2 regions of the Anaerocolumna chitinilytica genome follow, and region 1 is predicted to be linked to the other one. Evidence: a T-box and tRNA genes for the amino acid it is inferred to sense, from the RefSeq annotation. Region 1 holds a T-box; the other holds one or more tRNA genes.
The links. The T-box of region 1 lies ahead of proS (proline--tRNA ligase). A T-box ahead of a tRNA ligase gene usually reads a tRNA of that ligase, here a tRNA-Pro.
Positions count from the first base shown of each region.

Region 2: it has a tRNA-Pro gene. The T-box ahead of proS (proline--tRNA ligase) is inferred to sense a tRNA for this amino acid. The anticodon was not compared.

Region 1 covers NZ_AP023368.1:5,510,513-5,517,542, reverse strand. The annotation lists gene bsdcttw_RS24395 (sensor histidine kinase) at 1-1,184, shown strand, start outside; gene bsdcttw_RS24390 (response regulator transcription factor) at 1,186-1,875, shown strand; gene bsdcttw_RS24385 (TM1266 family iron-only hydrogenase system putative regulator) at 1,957-2,235, shown strand; gene bsdcttw_RS24380 (cytidylate kinase family protein) at 2,334-3,179, shown strand; gene bsdcttw_RS24375 (AI-2E family transporter) at 3,357-4,439, shown strand; T-box leader at 4,483-4,684, shown strand; gene proS (proline--tRNA ligase) at 4,814-6,247, shown strand; gene bsdcttw_RS24365 (nitroreductase family protein) at 6,390-6,989, opposite strand.
Region 2 covers NZ_AP023368.1:4,167,954-4,174,983, reverse strand. The annotation lists gene bsdcttw_RS18145 (hypothetical protein) at 1-106, opposite strand, end outside; gene bsdcttw_RS18140 (ABC transporter ATP-binding protein) at 131-793, opposite strand; gene bsdcttw_RS18135 (DegV family protein) at 1,099-1,977, shown strand; gene bsdcttw_RS18130 (LysM peptidoglycan-binding domain-containing protein) at 2,135-3,433, opposite strand; tRNA gene bsdcttw_RS18125 (tRNA-Pro) at 3,596-3,669, shown strand; tRNA gene bsdcttw_RS18120 (tRNA-Thr) at 3,680-3,752, shown strand; gene bsdcttw_RS18115 (ABC transporter ATP-binding protein) at 3,962-5,563, opposite strand; gene bsdcttw_RS18110 (ABC transporter substrate-binding protein) at 6,648-7,030, shown strand, end outside.

The DNA.
Region 1 (7,030 bases):
ACGACTTTATTTATGCCGGTGATACGGACAGGTTCGATAGAATAATAACAAGTATGCCTGCATTTGGAGAACACACGGGAAATGCAGAAGGCGGGTTATATGTTGACGGTAAATACCCGCTTTTATTAAAGCAGCAGGATTTTTATTTCGCAGATGGGTCAAAGGGAAGTATATTTATTATTACAGAGCTTGATACCCTCATTCCTCAGTTTAAAGCTTCCGCTATTCAGCTCCTGTTATCTCTGGTATCTATTGTTATCCTTACGGCTTCCGTATTGATACTATGGATATACCGAAGTATAATTATTCCTATTAATACACTTCATGCTGCTACCAATGCTATGAAGGAAGGGAATCTGGATTATTCTATTGAAGGTGACCCGGAGGATGAGATTGGAAGACTTTGTGTGGACTTTGAAGAAATGAGAATCCGATTGAAGGAATTGATTGATGTCAGGCTTCGCTACGAACAGGAGATGCAGGAATTAATCAGCAATATTTCTCATGATTTAAGAACTCCGATAACGGCAATAAAAGGCTATGCGGAGGGTATTATGGATGGTGTCGCAGACACCAGGGAAAAACAGGAGAAATATATAAAGACTATTTATACTAAGGCCAATGATTTATCCTCACTGGTAGATGAACTTTCTTTTTACTCCAAGATTGACTGCAATACCATGCCTTATACTTTTTCCTGTATTAATTTGGGTAATTATTTTGAAGACTGTCTGGGAGAGATTACTCTCGATCTTGAAGTTAAAAATATTGAAGTAGAGTACCATAATGAAACGGATCCGAGTACGATTGTCAATGCAGATGCAGAGCAATTAAAGCGCGTAATCAGCAACATCGTCGGAAATTCCGTAAAATATATGGGAAAGAAGCAGGGACGTATTAGCATACGGATTATGGAGGGTTCAAGTTTTAACAGAGCGGAAGAAGTTGTGATCAGCATAGAAGATAACGGACCGGGAATTGCAGAAAAGGATATACCTTTTATATTCGAAAGATTTTACCGGGCAGATGCTTCCAGGAATTCTACCAAGGGAGGTACCGGTCTTGGACTTGCTATTGTAAAGAAGATTATAGAGGACCATATGGGAACTATATGGGCCGAAAGTGAAGAAGATAAAGGAACTACCATTTATTTCACATTAAGAAAGTGCAGGGAGGATGTCTAGGATGAGCAGAATACTGATAGTGGAAGATGAGATGGCAATTGCAGAGCTGGAGAAGGATTACTTAGAGCTTAGCGGCTTTGAGGTGGAGATTGAAAACTCCGGAGACCAGGGGCTTACAAGAGCCTTAAAGGAAGAATTTGACCTGATAATATTAGATCTTATGCTTCCCGGTATGGATGGGTTTGAGATATGCAAGAATATCCGAAGCGAAAAAAACATTCCTATTCTTATGGTTTCTGCTAAGAAAGAGGATATTGATAAGATCAGAGGACTCGGCATGGGTGCAGATGATTATATTACTAAACCCTTTAGTCCAAGCGAACTGGTGGCAAGGGTAAAAGCACATCTTGCCCGCTATGAACGGTTGATCGGTGACAGCGCCAGGGAAAACGAAGTTATTGAAATCAGAGGCCTGAAGATTGACAAAACAGCCAGAAGAGTATACGTTAATAATGAGGAAAAGAGCTTTACTACGAAAGAATTTGACCTTCTTACATTTCTTGCGGAGAACCCTAACAGGGTTTATACCAAAGAGGAGCTATTCCAGAAGATATGGGACATGGATTCCATAGGAGATATTGCCACGGTTACCGTGCATATCAAAAAAATCAGGGAGAAGATTGAGTTCAACACTTCAAAACCTCAGTATATTGAAACCATATGGGGCGTGGGATATCGTTTTAAGGTGTAGTAGAGTTCGGGGCATTTATTTGGTACAGAATAATATTAGATTGTTATGTCTATATTAGAAAAATGAAAAGGAGAGGCGAAAATGGAGACGAGGATTGCGTTAGTTGGTATTATTGTTGAAAATCTGGAGCAGGTAGAGGAGGTCAACCATATTCTTCATGATTTCGGAAAGTTCATCATCGGCAGAATGGGGCTTCCAATCAGAGACCAGCAGATGAACATTATCAGCATTGTAGTTGAGGCTGACAATAACACCATTAATTCCTTATCAGGAAAGCTTGGTATGTTAGAGGGAATAAGTGCAAAAACAGTTTATTCCAAAGCGGGGGCACCTCAAAACGAAGATGTCTTAGGGCTGTAATACGTTACTCTGACGGGCTTTACTTGTGGCATATAGCGTGTTATAATGTTAACCATTAAACTTTTAAGACAAGCTTTTGGAAACAATAGGAGGACACTATGCATATCACAATAACAGGAAATCTGGGAAGCGGCAAATCTACAATCTGTAAGATATTGGAGGACAAGTACGGCTTTGAGATTTATTCCACAGGGAAGGTTCAGCGGGAGCTGGCGAGACAAATGAACATGACGACCCTTGAGATGAACCAGTTAATGTGCAGTGACCATAAATACGATAACATGATAGATGACACAACCGCCAGAATCTCCAGAGAAAATCCGGATAAGAATATTATTTTTGACTCCAGGCTGGCCTGGCATTTTGTAGAAAAATCTTTTAAAGTATTTCTTGCCGTGGATTTAAATGTTGCCGCAGAAAGAGTTATGAATGACAACAGAGGAACAGAAGAGCAGTATTCTTCCTTAGAGGAAGCAAAAGAAAAGCTTTATATGAGAGCACAGACAGAGAATGTACGTTACAAAGATATTTATAATTTGGAATACTTTGATTATTCCAATTATAATCTGGTTGTAGAGAGCACATACTCCTCTCCGGAGCTTATTGCTTCAACAATCATGAAAGAAGCAAAAGATTATTATGCTCTGGTAGCTGACAATCATGGTCAGATGGTACAGACAACCAGAGTATTGTTATCTCCGAAATCTTTATACAAAGACGAAATCGGAAATGAAGAAGCAGATATCTTAAAGGATAAGATTTCAGTTTATGAAAAGGCAAAAGAACGCTGGGATGCTAATCTTGTGGATGCTAACCTTCCGGAGGTTAAAATCATTGCAGAAAAGAACGGAGATAGTTATAAAATCTTAAGCGGATTAGAGGATGTAAAGGCTGCGAGAGAAGCCGGTATTCCATTTTTGTTTACAACCTTAAATAATCAATAAAGCCAATCTTTTGAAATTGATGAAATAATCACCTAACATACAAATAAGGTTTTGGAAGATAATAAAAACAGAGGTATTTAATCAATACCTCTGTTTTTATTTTTATTTCTTTGGTTCTATTCCTTAAATTAATTTTATCGGACAATATTTATGGAGCACAGAAAGGAGGCAGCTATTATGTTTAAGGTAAATAAAAAAGTAAAGATATTAGGGGTTGTTATTCTTACGGTTACAGGAGTGTATATCGGATTGGAATATGTGCTGCCTCTGTTTGCTCCCTTTATTATTGCATATCTAATAGCTGCGGCGCTTCTGCCCCTTGTGAGGTTTCTAAATCAAAAACTAAGGCTACCAAAGCTGTTAGGGGCAATCTTGTCATTGTGTTTACTAAGTGCTCTAGTCGGTTTTATCGTCTATTATGTATGTGATATGCTGTTACAGCAGGTGGTAGCATTACTAAAGAATTTCCCGATCTATTTAGCTGTTTTGACCGGTTATATCGATTCTCTTTGTTCCGGATGCGATAAAGTACTGGGTATAAAGCTTGGTACAGTGCAGAATTTTATTTATACCAATTTTGATGGGGTATTGATCGTTATTAAGAATAAGATAATGCCGGTGATTACCACAAGAAGTATAAATCTTCTGATTGGAATGGTAGGTTTTATTGGTATTCTCCTAATTATGCTGGTTAGCATCTTACTGCTGATTAAGGATGAGGAACAGTATAAAGAAGGGGTAAGAAATTCTTACTTCTATAAAGATATTCAGATAGTCACCTCAAAACTATCCCATATGGGAAAAGCATATCTGAAAACCCAGGGTATTATGTTACTGTTTATCTCTCTTATCTGTACCCTTTCCATGTTTTTGATTCATAATAAATACGCTCTTTTAGTCGGGATTGGTATCGGAGTAGTTGATGCCTTTCCTATACTCGGCAGCGGTATGATATTAGTACCGTGGGCAATTATCAGCCTGTTTCAGAAAGACGTCTATTCGGCAGCTATTATCCTGACAGCATATGTTAGCTGCATGCTTTTACGAAATACAGTAGAGCCGCGGCTATTTGGAAACCGTATAGGTATTAAGCCGGTTTATACTATGATGGCAATGTATGTAGGAGTTAAGGTATTCGGTTTATTTGGCTTTCTCCTTGGGCCTGTGGGTCTGGTTATGATAGTAACCATCATAAAAGAAGCTGTAAACCGGATCGATGGACGTAAAGTACCGGAAGTAACGCCAGATAATCAGGAGTAAAAAAATAGATTGACAAAGACCTGGAGGTGGCATAAAATCAATATACAAAGCAATGATAAGGAATAGTATATAATATTTGTCCTCCCAGAGAGAGAATAGATTGGTGAGAGATTCTCAGGATAAACTTATAGAACCTACCTTGGAGCACTGTATGAAAGTATGGCGTAGAACCGGCGTTAACGGTGTCAAAGTGAACTGGGAACAGTTAATTAGGGTGGTACCGCCGAGGTCTTTCGGTCCCTTGTGGAGGAAGGACTTTTTTTATTGCCTTTTTACAGCAGCTTAAGTAATGTCGCTTCCTCCTATTACCTTTATTAATAAAACCTGTGTGAAGGAGATATGATTTCACACAAGATCTGAAAGGAGAAACCGTTATGGCGAAAGAAAAGAAGCTGGTGGAAGCAATTACCTCCATGGAAGAGGATTTTGCCCAGTGGTACACAGATGTAGTTAAAAAAGCGGAATTGATCGATTATTCCAGCGTAAGAGGGTGCATGATTTTAAGACCCGGCGGCTATGCTATCTGGGAAAATATCCAAAGAGAATTGGACAGAAGATTTAAAGAAACTGGGGTAGAGAATGTTTATATGCCTATGTTTATACCGGAAAGCCTGCTGCAAAAAGAAAAGGACCATGTAGAAGGATTTGCTCCGGAGGTTGCCTGGGTAACACATGGAGGGTTGGAACCCCTGCAGGAGAGAATGTGTGTTAGACCTACCTCTGAAACACTTTTCTGTGACCACTATTCTAATATTATACAATCCTACAGAGATTTGCCCAAGGTATATAACCAGTGGTGTTCTGTTGTACGTTGGGAGAAGACTACAAGACCTTTCCTGCGTTCCGTAGAATTCCTGTGGCAGGAAGGACACACAGCCCATGCTACAGCGGAAGAAGCAGAGGAGAGAACAATCCAGATGCTGAATCTTTACGCTGACTTCTGTGAAGAAGTACTTGCAATACCAATGATTAGAGGTAAGAAAACCGACAAAGAGAAGTTTGCCGGTGCAAAAGACACATATACCATAGAAGCTTTAATGCACGACGGTAAAGCACTTCAGTCCGGAACCAGCCATAACTTCGGAGACGGCTTTGCTCATGCTTTTGATATCCAGTATACGGATAAAGATAATAAACTCCAATATGTTCATCAGACATCATGGGGTATGACCACCAGACTTATCGGTGCTGTTATTATGGTGCACGGTGACAACAGCGGTCTCGTACTGCCTCCCAGAGTAGCACCTACTCAGGTAATGATTGTTCCTATCGCACAGCATAAAGAAGGAGTTCTTGAAAAAGCTGCAGAACTTAAGAATAAATTGGGTGCCTTCCGCGTAAAAGTAGATGATACCGATAAGAGTCCCGGCTGGAAATTCAGTGAGCAGGAGATGAGAGGAATCCCCATCCGAATTGAGATTGGACCGAAAGATATCGAAGAAAATCAGGCAGTTATCGTACGCCGTGACACCAGAGAAAAGCTGGTAGTATCATTAGACAGCCTGGAAGAAAAGGTAGGAGAAGTTCTTGAAACCATGCAGAAAGAAATGCTTGAGAGAGCCAGAGTCCACAGAGATTCCCATACTTATCAGGCTGGTAACTTTGAAGAGCTAAAGGAAGAAGTTGCTACAAAACCCGGCTTTGTAAAAGCAATGTGGTGCGGTGACCAGGCATGTGAAGATAAGATAAAGGAAGAGACCGGTGCTACTTCCAGATGTATGCCCTTTAAGCAGGAAGAAATCACAGATACTTGCGTATGCTGCGGTAAGAAAGCAAAAGCTATGGTTTATTGGGGCAAAGCTTATTAATAAGCACTGAATACTAAAGGCAATATGTAGTGAAACAGGATAATATGTTTTAAAACGGAAATGAGGCAAGGTATAAAACCTTGCCTCATCTTTTGGAGGGGAGTTAAAAGGGGTTAATCTATCGAAATTTTTAGGAATAAGCTTAAGCTCCAAATACCTTAAAACGTTCTTCCAGTGGTACAAAAGATTTCTCACCGGGAGCGGCGGTAGGTTTACCAAAAGGCATCTGGCCGATTAATTTGTAGGAAGCAGGAAGATTCCATTCCTTCTTAACAGCTTCCTCAATCAGTTCGTTGTAGTGCTGGAGGGAGGCACCGAGTCCTTCATCTTCCAATGCAGTCCATACGACAAGCTGTAACATACCATTTGATTGCTGAGCCCATACAGGGAAGTTATCTTTGTATAGGGAGTATTCTTTTTGCAGATATTCTACAATACCGTTATCATCAAAGTAGAGGACAGTTCCATGTCCTGCCTTAAAGGATGCAATCTTTTCCTCTGTGGAAGCGAAGCTCTCTGCAGGAACAATTTTTCTTAAGGCTTCCAGAGCGATATCCCAAAGCTTATCGTGTTCGCTTCCGAATAATAATACAACCTTGCTGCTCTGAGAATTGAAAGCGGAAGGAGAATGCTTTACGGCAAGCCCTACAATTTCTTGAATTCTTTCATCGGATATGGGTGATTCTTTACTAAATGCATATACAGTACGTCTGTTTTCAATTGCTTCTAAAAAATTCTTCATGGTAAATCCTCCTGATTTAATATAATAATATTGTGTTTAAA
Region 2 (7,030 bases), 1.3 Mb from region 1:
GTCCAGGTCCGGGTCCCCAAGGTCCAGGTCCCCAGTAATTCGGCCAACCGCCGCAGTTGGAACAACCTGTCTGCTCAACATCTTTGTTATTCTTGTTATCGGGCATATAATTCACTCCTTTTCTTTTTTATTAGTATATGAAAAAATCAGAAAAAGGTGAAAAATGGCGAAAAAACTGTAGCATTTTCGTTGTCATAGCTTCTGATATGTCATGGGTAATTAATATAGCCGTCTTATGTTCATTACGTATTATTCCCCAAATATCATCAGAAACTTCAATACGTGTTTGGTAATCCAGAGCAGAAAAGGGTTCATCAAGGAGAAGAATATCAGGTTCTAACAGAAGAGTTCTAATAAGAGCCGCCCGCTGTCTCATACCTCCGGACAGGGAAGAGGGCTTTGAATCGCGAAAGGTAATAAGACCATAGGTAGAGAGCATTTCATTAATGCAGATATAGCTGTTATCTGTAAGCTTATTCTGAATTTCAAGTCCAAGAGTAAGATTTTTCTGTGTTGATCTCCATTCAAGCAGGTGATCTTTTTGAAGCATATACCCAATATTTTTACCAGATGATTTTAAATCTTTTCCATCTATTAAAATATCACCGGTATCAGGAGTTATCAGTCCTGCTATCAATGAAAGTAGCGTTGACTTACCACAGCCGCTAGGTCCGACAATTGCAAGAAACTCACCGTCGTTTACATGAAAAGAGATATCTTTTAACGCCAAAGTTTCTCCGTCTAAACTATGGTAGGTATAGCCTACATTGTTTATTTTAAGTAATTTTCCCATAGTTTCCTCCGATTTTGTTATATTGTATTATATGATAAATTGGCGAATGGTGTGAAAGATTTAAAATAATTTGTCAAAATGCAAGATTTTCAAATATTCTGTGTATAGATAAAGGAGATAAAGTCTGATTACGATAACAGGAATAAGATATAATAGTAATATATTAATAAAATGTCGGATGTAAAAGCTATACAAACCTATAACTCATCAGGTATAATAGAAGAACGAGTTTACATAAAGCATTAACAATAAAAGTTATTAGTGCTGACGCCTAAACTTCGGTAGTTGGCAGCATGGAGGTTAAGATGAGAGATTTTGTGATAACAACTGATTCGAACTGCGATTTACTGCCCGAGTACGTGGAGAAAAAAAAGGTGGGAATTATTCCTCATTACTATGAACTAAATAATGAAGTTTATGGGGATGAGCTTAATCTGACACCAAAAGAATTCTATGACAGCATGAGAGCTGGAAAATTACCGAGTACAATGGCTAGTAATCCGGCGGTAATTCATTCGACCTTTTTAGGATACATTCAAGAAGGCAAGGATGTATTACATATCAGCTTTTCATCTGCTTTAAGCGGAGGCTATAATAATGTAGCTGCCGGTGCAAGGGAGTTGTGTGAAGAATTCACGGATGCCAGGATTATAGTGTTCGACTCTTTAAATGCCTCTTTGGGCCAGGGTCTGATGGTTATGAAAGCTGTTGAGTTAAAAGAAGCGGGTAAAAGCTTAGATGAGATTGAAGAATGGCTTATAGAACATCTAAAGAATTTCTGTGTTCAGTTTACCGTTGACGATTTATTTCACTTGCAAAGAGGTGGAAGAGTCTCTAAAATGACAGCTATTGTTGGAAGTATGATTAATATTAAACCAATATTGATAATAAATGATGAAGGAAAGTTAATACCGGCAGGCACAGTCAGAGGACGTAAAAAATCCCTCTCTACCATTGTTGCTAATATGGTTAAACAAATGGGAGAATACCTAAATAATCCTGGTACTATCTGTGTAGTTCACGGAGACGCTGCAGAGGATGCAGAACGGGTGGTAAAGCTGATAAAGGAAGAAGTTGCCGGAGCGTCCGTTATTGTAAATGTTATTAGCCCGAGTATAGGAGCACATTCCGGACCCGGTGCTATCGGTATATGCTTTATGGGAGAAGGAAAAGCAAATGTATAAAAGATTATAAACAGATAATATATAATTCGAATTATATAGAAGGAGCGGTTTGTTTTCATACAGCATTAGTGTATTTAAAACATCTTGCTCCTTCTTGCTTTTACTTCGTAAGGATATATAAGTATAATCCTCATTTTAGAAACAAACAGTAATAAAATCAGATCGTATCAAATGGACCGATGATTTCATATTGTGTACTTACAATGAACCACATTTGTTTAAAGAAATGCATAATGTTCCAAACCGCAGCACCGGAAAGGTTGAACTCCTGCATTAAACCATAAAGCACACTGATACTTCTGGCATCCTTAAACCAGACAATGTGGTTCACATCAGTATTATTATCCCTGCTGGTGTAGGTAAAGAAAGGGGCCATAGCATTATAGTCAAACTGTATGACCGCACCTACATCTGAAGCCAATAAAACAGCAGCATCAGAAGTCAAGGCATTTGCAACATATTGGCCATTCTCACCAATTAGCCTCCAGTCATAACCGATAATAGGAACACCCAAAAATATTTTATGGGACGGAATCTGACTGATGGCATAAGTAAGATTCCTTCTGACGATATTCACCTGAGTGACAGCAGCAGGCGGTCCATAGGTATACCCCCAGTTGTAGGAGAGAAGCAAAATATAATCTACGGCTTCAGCAAGAGCGCTGTAGTTTATATTTAGATAAGTAACACCTTGGGGGAGGTCAAAGGTCTCAGGAGTAAGCGTAAGCATTATGGTAAATCCAATTTCTTTCAGTAACACAGAGAATGCCTTTAAATTATCTGTTAGAATCTCAAGAGTTTCCTCCGTAACTCTCTGAACGTAAATATTAACACCAAGATACCCCTTTTCAACTAATTTTTCTATTATTGTTATGAAGGTCCTTTGGTTGGTTTCTGCCGAGTTAACTTGAGTAAAATAGGAGTAAGAATTATCGGAAACGACGGTATTATAAGCACTTAATACCATAATCGGAGCGACACCGTATGACTTAGCCATATTGACGAGTTCGGAATCATTATTCTCTGTAATTGTACCATCTAGTGAGAGCCTGTATTCAAATATTGTGAGAAAACTCAAATAGGGTAAGGTCTTTTTTAGAATTTCAGGGTCAATGAAAGGGTATGCATAACCGTTGACCTTTAAGCGTCCTCCATTATTATCGTATTTTATGATAATTTGCTCACCGGGATAGAGATATTTTCTGTCTGATAGGTTTGGATTGTATCTTAACAGTGAAAGAGGAGTTACTCCATGTGATGATGCGATACTATACAAGGTGTCCCCCGGAGCAACTGTATAAACTTCCTGTGGATAGACAACGACAATAGTCTGTCCGATTACTAGATTATTATAATTAACAATTCCGTTGTCCCGGATGAGGGCTTCCGGAGATATTTTATAGGTTTCGGCAATGGAATAAATAGTATCGCCCGGTTCTACCACGTGAATTATCATAGGAGACCTCAAAAGTAAGTTCTAGTTAAATATATATTCCATTTTCACCAAGTAATACATATAATTATCATAATATATTGTAAATAAGTAATTTTTTTCTTGACTTTTAACAGTTAAAGTAGCATAATAGTTTGGCAAGATTAATTATTACTTCTTGTAAAACGAGGTGTGGCTCAGATTGGTAGAGCGCTGCGTTCGGGACGCAGAGGCCGTGGGTTCGAATCCCGTCACCTCGATTTTTTATGTGCTGGAATAACTCAGCCGGTAGAGTACCTCACTCGTAATGAGGAAGCCGTGGGTTCGAATCCCATTTCCAGCTTATAAGAAATGCAGTAAAATCAATGGTTATAGATTGAATAAAGAAGTTAAGGCATCCGTAAGGGTGCTTTTTTCTTGTATTGGGATTTAATTGGAGTTTGTTTCCATAAAAAAGAACGCATCATGACAATGCGTTCCAATAGTCTCAAGCCTATTTGAACAATAGATTATTTAATTTAAGAACCAAACAATCAGAATTTGCTGCCCATTTTAAGCATCCAGTTTAATTATTTTATCAAACTGATTCAATTTGGATTCACTGAACTGATGGGAAACTATAATTAGCGTTCTGTCATTAATATTCAGTAGAATATCTTCAATTGTTGAAACATTTTCATTATCAAGATTCGCTAAAGGCTCATCAAAAATTAATACGTTTGTATTTCTAAGTAGAGCCCGTGCAATACATAATCTCTTTTTCTCACCACCAGACAGGTTATTTCCGCCTTCTGCTATATCCATATTAAGACTGGATAGGTTAGCAAATTTATGTAAATTTACTTTTTCTAAAACATCTAGAATGACCTCATCACTGATATCCGAGTACATCGATAAATTATTCTTAAGAGTATCATTGAATAAAAACGCTTCCTGTCTCACAATGGTAATGATCCCAAATAAATTATCAATATCTTGAATAGGAATATTGTCTAAATAAATATTTCCCTTATCAGGAGTATAGTATTTTAAAAGTAGATTAATTAGAGTAGTTTTTCCAGTTCCGCTTCGACCTTGGATTAAGTTCTTTTGGTTTTTTTGGAGTAATAATGAAAAATCGCTTATTAACGGATTTTCTTCGTTATAACCATAAGTAATATTATCAAATAATATATTATTATTCACAGTTAATGTTGCTGGGTTAAGTCTTTTGCTTTCATCGTCTTCTTTCATTTCTGCAATATTCATAATTTCATCGCATATTGGTTTTATAGATATCAGGTCTTGAATAAAAACAGATAAGGCTATCAAGGGATATGAAAGTTGATCAATCATACCAATTGCAATAAAAAAATCACCAGCTGTAAATATCTGTCTATAAACAAATGTTGCGGATAAAGTTAAGATGATAAAATAAGATAAATAGGAAATTAAGGTTGTTATTAAGTTCGTGGTATAATTTATTCTTTTATTTTTTAAAGCTTTTTGCATTGTATATTTATTTGATGTTGTAAACTTATCTATTATTCTTGATTCTATAGAGTAATTTTTTATTATTTCAAACCCTGCTAACCAATCAGTAACTTTCGATAAATTATTTTCAAATGCTTCAGAATATTCTTTTTTTGCTTTTTGAAGTTTTTTATCAATGATTTTGGGAATGTACAAAGGGGTAGTCAATAGAACTAAAGTAACAATAGCAATACGCCAATCAAGAATAAATAATCCTATACTTACTAAAATAATCTTAATAATTATTTCTATCAACAAAGGTATCGTTGCAAAATAAGAATTTTGAATCATTTCAACATCATTCGTATATTTTGATAGGAATTCGCCTTTCGTGTTTTTATAAAAACTTACATAATTATTATTAATAGTATTTTTAAAAAGGCTTGTTCTTAATTGGCTAATGCAGTTAACTGTAAAAGCAGCCCTGTACTGATCATAAAAATAGTGAAAAATAATTTCTAAAAAAATAAAAATGATTAATGATATAATGCTGAACAAAGTAATGCTTTTATCACGCGCTAAGGCATTATCCAAAACATCGCCTTTATTAAATTGAACAATGGTGCTAAAAACAGAACTTATAAATACTAAGATTAAGGCTATGATTAAACTATATTTATTGCTTTTTACAAACTTTTTCATAATTGTCCTCCCATATGTATTAGACCTGATTTATTCAACTTGAACGGAATTGCATAAGTAACACCTCATTCAAGATGCTAAAGTCAGATTTCTAAAAAGATTCTTCCGAGCTTGTATGATGCAGATAGGGGGATAAATTGATCGTTACCAGTGCAATATCAGAAAATCCAAATTAGCTTTGCTAAAATTTTGTGCTTATAATGTACAAATATAACTCAATTTTACAAAAATGTAAATAATTACTTGTACTCTATTGGAAAGTATTATATATATAATGTGTAGCCTAAAAGGTGGAGATATCGATAGGAGACATGATTTTGACTTAAGATTGGTCTTAGAACAGATTTATGGTTTATTGCGTTTAGAATTAATTTTGTTCAAATCAAGACTAAAGTATTACTTGACAATATTTGGAATGTAATATAATGTAAAGGTAATGAGCGCTGATATATATATAAACTCCTACCACAGGCACGTCTGAAACACAGGACGTGCTTTTAAATATGTATATGCTAAAATTTAGAAGAATCTCCAGAAAGGCTGCTGGAAAATTATCTAAATAGTACAATATGAATACAATATGAAATAATGATTTCATAAATCTGTAAAAAAATTGGATTAAATTTTATTTAAATTTTATATTATTTTAACAATCTTTATACAAGGATAGTCTTTTATTGGCAGAAAATATCGAAATAGAAACATTTTTATCTCATAAATCGATAAGTAATCACTCTAATTGTATTTTTCTGCATTAAAAATGCCTGTAAAAGGGTAAAGTCCATTGTGATTTTTGTATAAATATAGATAAATACAGGGGTTGCAAAGATTCATTGACATTGATGAAATTGTATTATATAATACAACATGTGATGACGGCCTAAAGTCGTAGTGATATAGTCCTATTAAAAATGATTTGCGATGTTGCTTTTCTGAATGACTCTTTGTGGGTTAAGAAAGGCTTTTTTTGTATAATATTTTTTGAGTTTAACACTTTAAAATGATAAAGAGTTAAATACATATTAACATCGTAGAATCAAATAATAACAGGATAATATCAAGAAAATTTTAAGGAGGAAATTTTATGCAAAAAAGAGTGTTAGCATTATTGCTGACCGTAGTCATGGTATTCTCTCTTGCAGGATGCAAAGGAAAGAATGACACGGGAATATCAACAGAGCCTACTACAACGCCTGCTGATAGCACAAATGAAGCAACAGCAACCCCAACCCCCACAGAAACATCCACTGAGCCTACCGGTCAGATTATTATCGGAAGTTCAACAGATATCAGCGGTGAATTCATGCCTTATTTCCAGAACGGCGCTGCTGACAATGATATCTTCCGTTTAACAAACGGTTATGCAACAGTAGATATTACACCTGCTGGTGAATTTGTTGTTGATACTACAGTAGTTAAAGACATGAAAACAACAGATAATGATGACGGATCTAAGACTTATACATG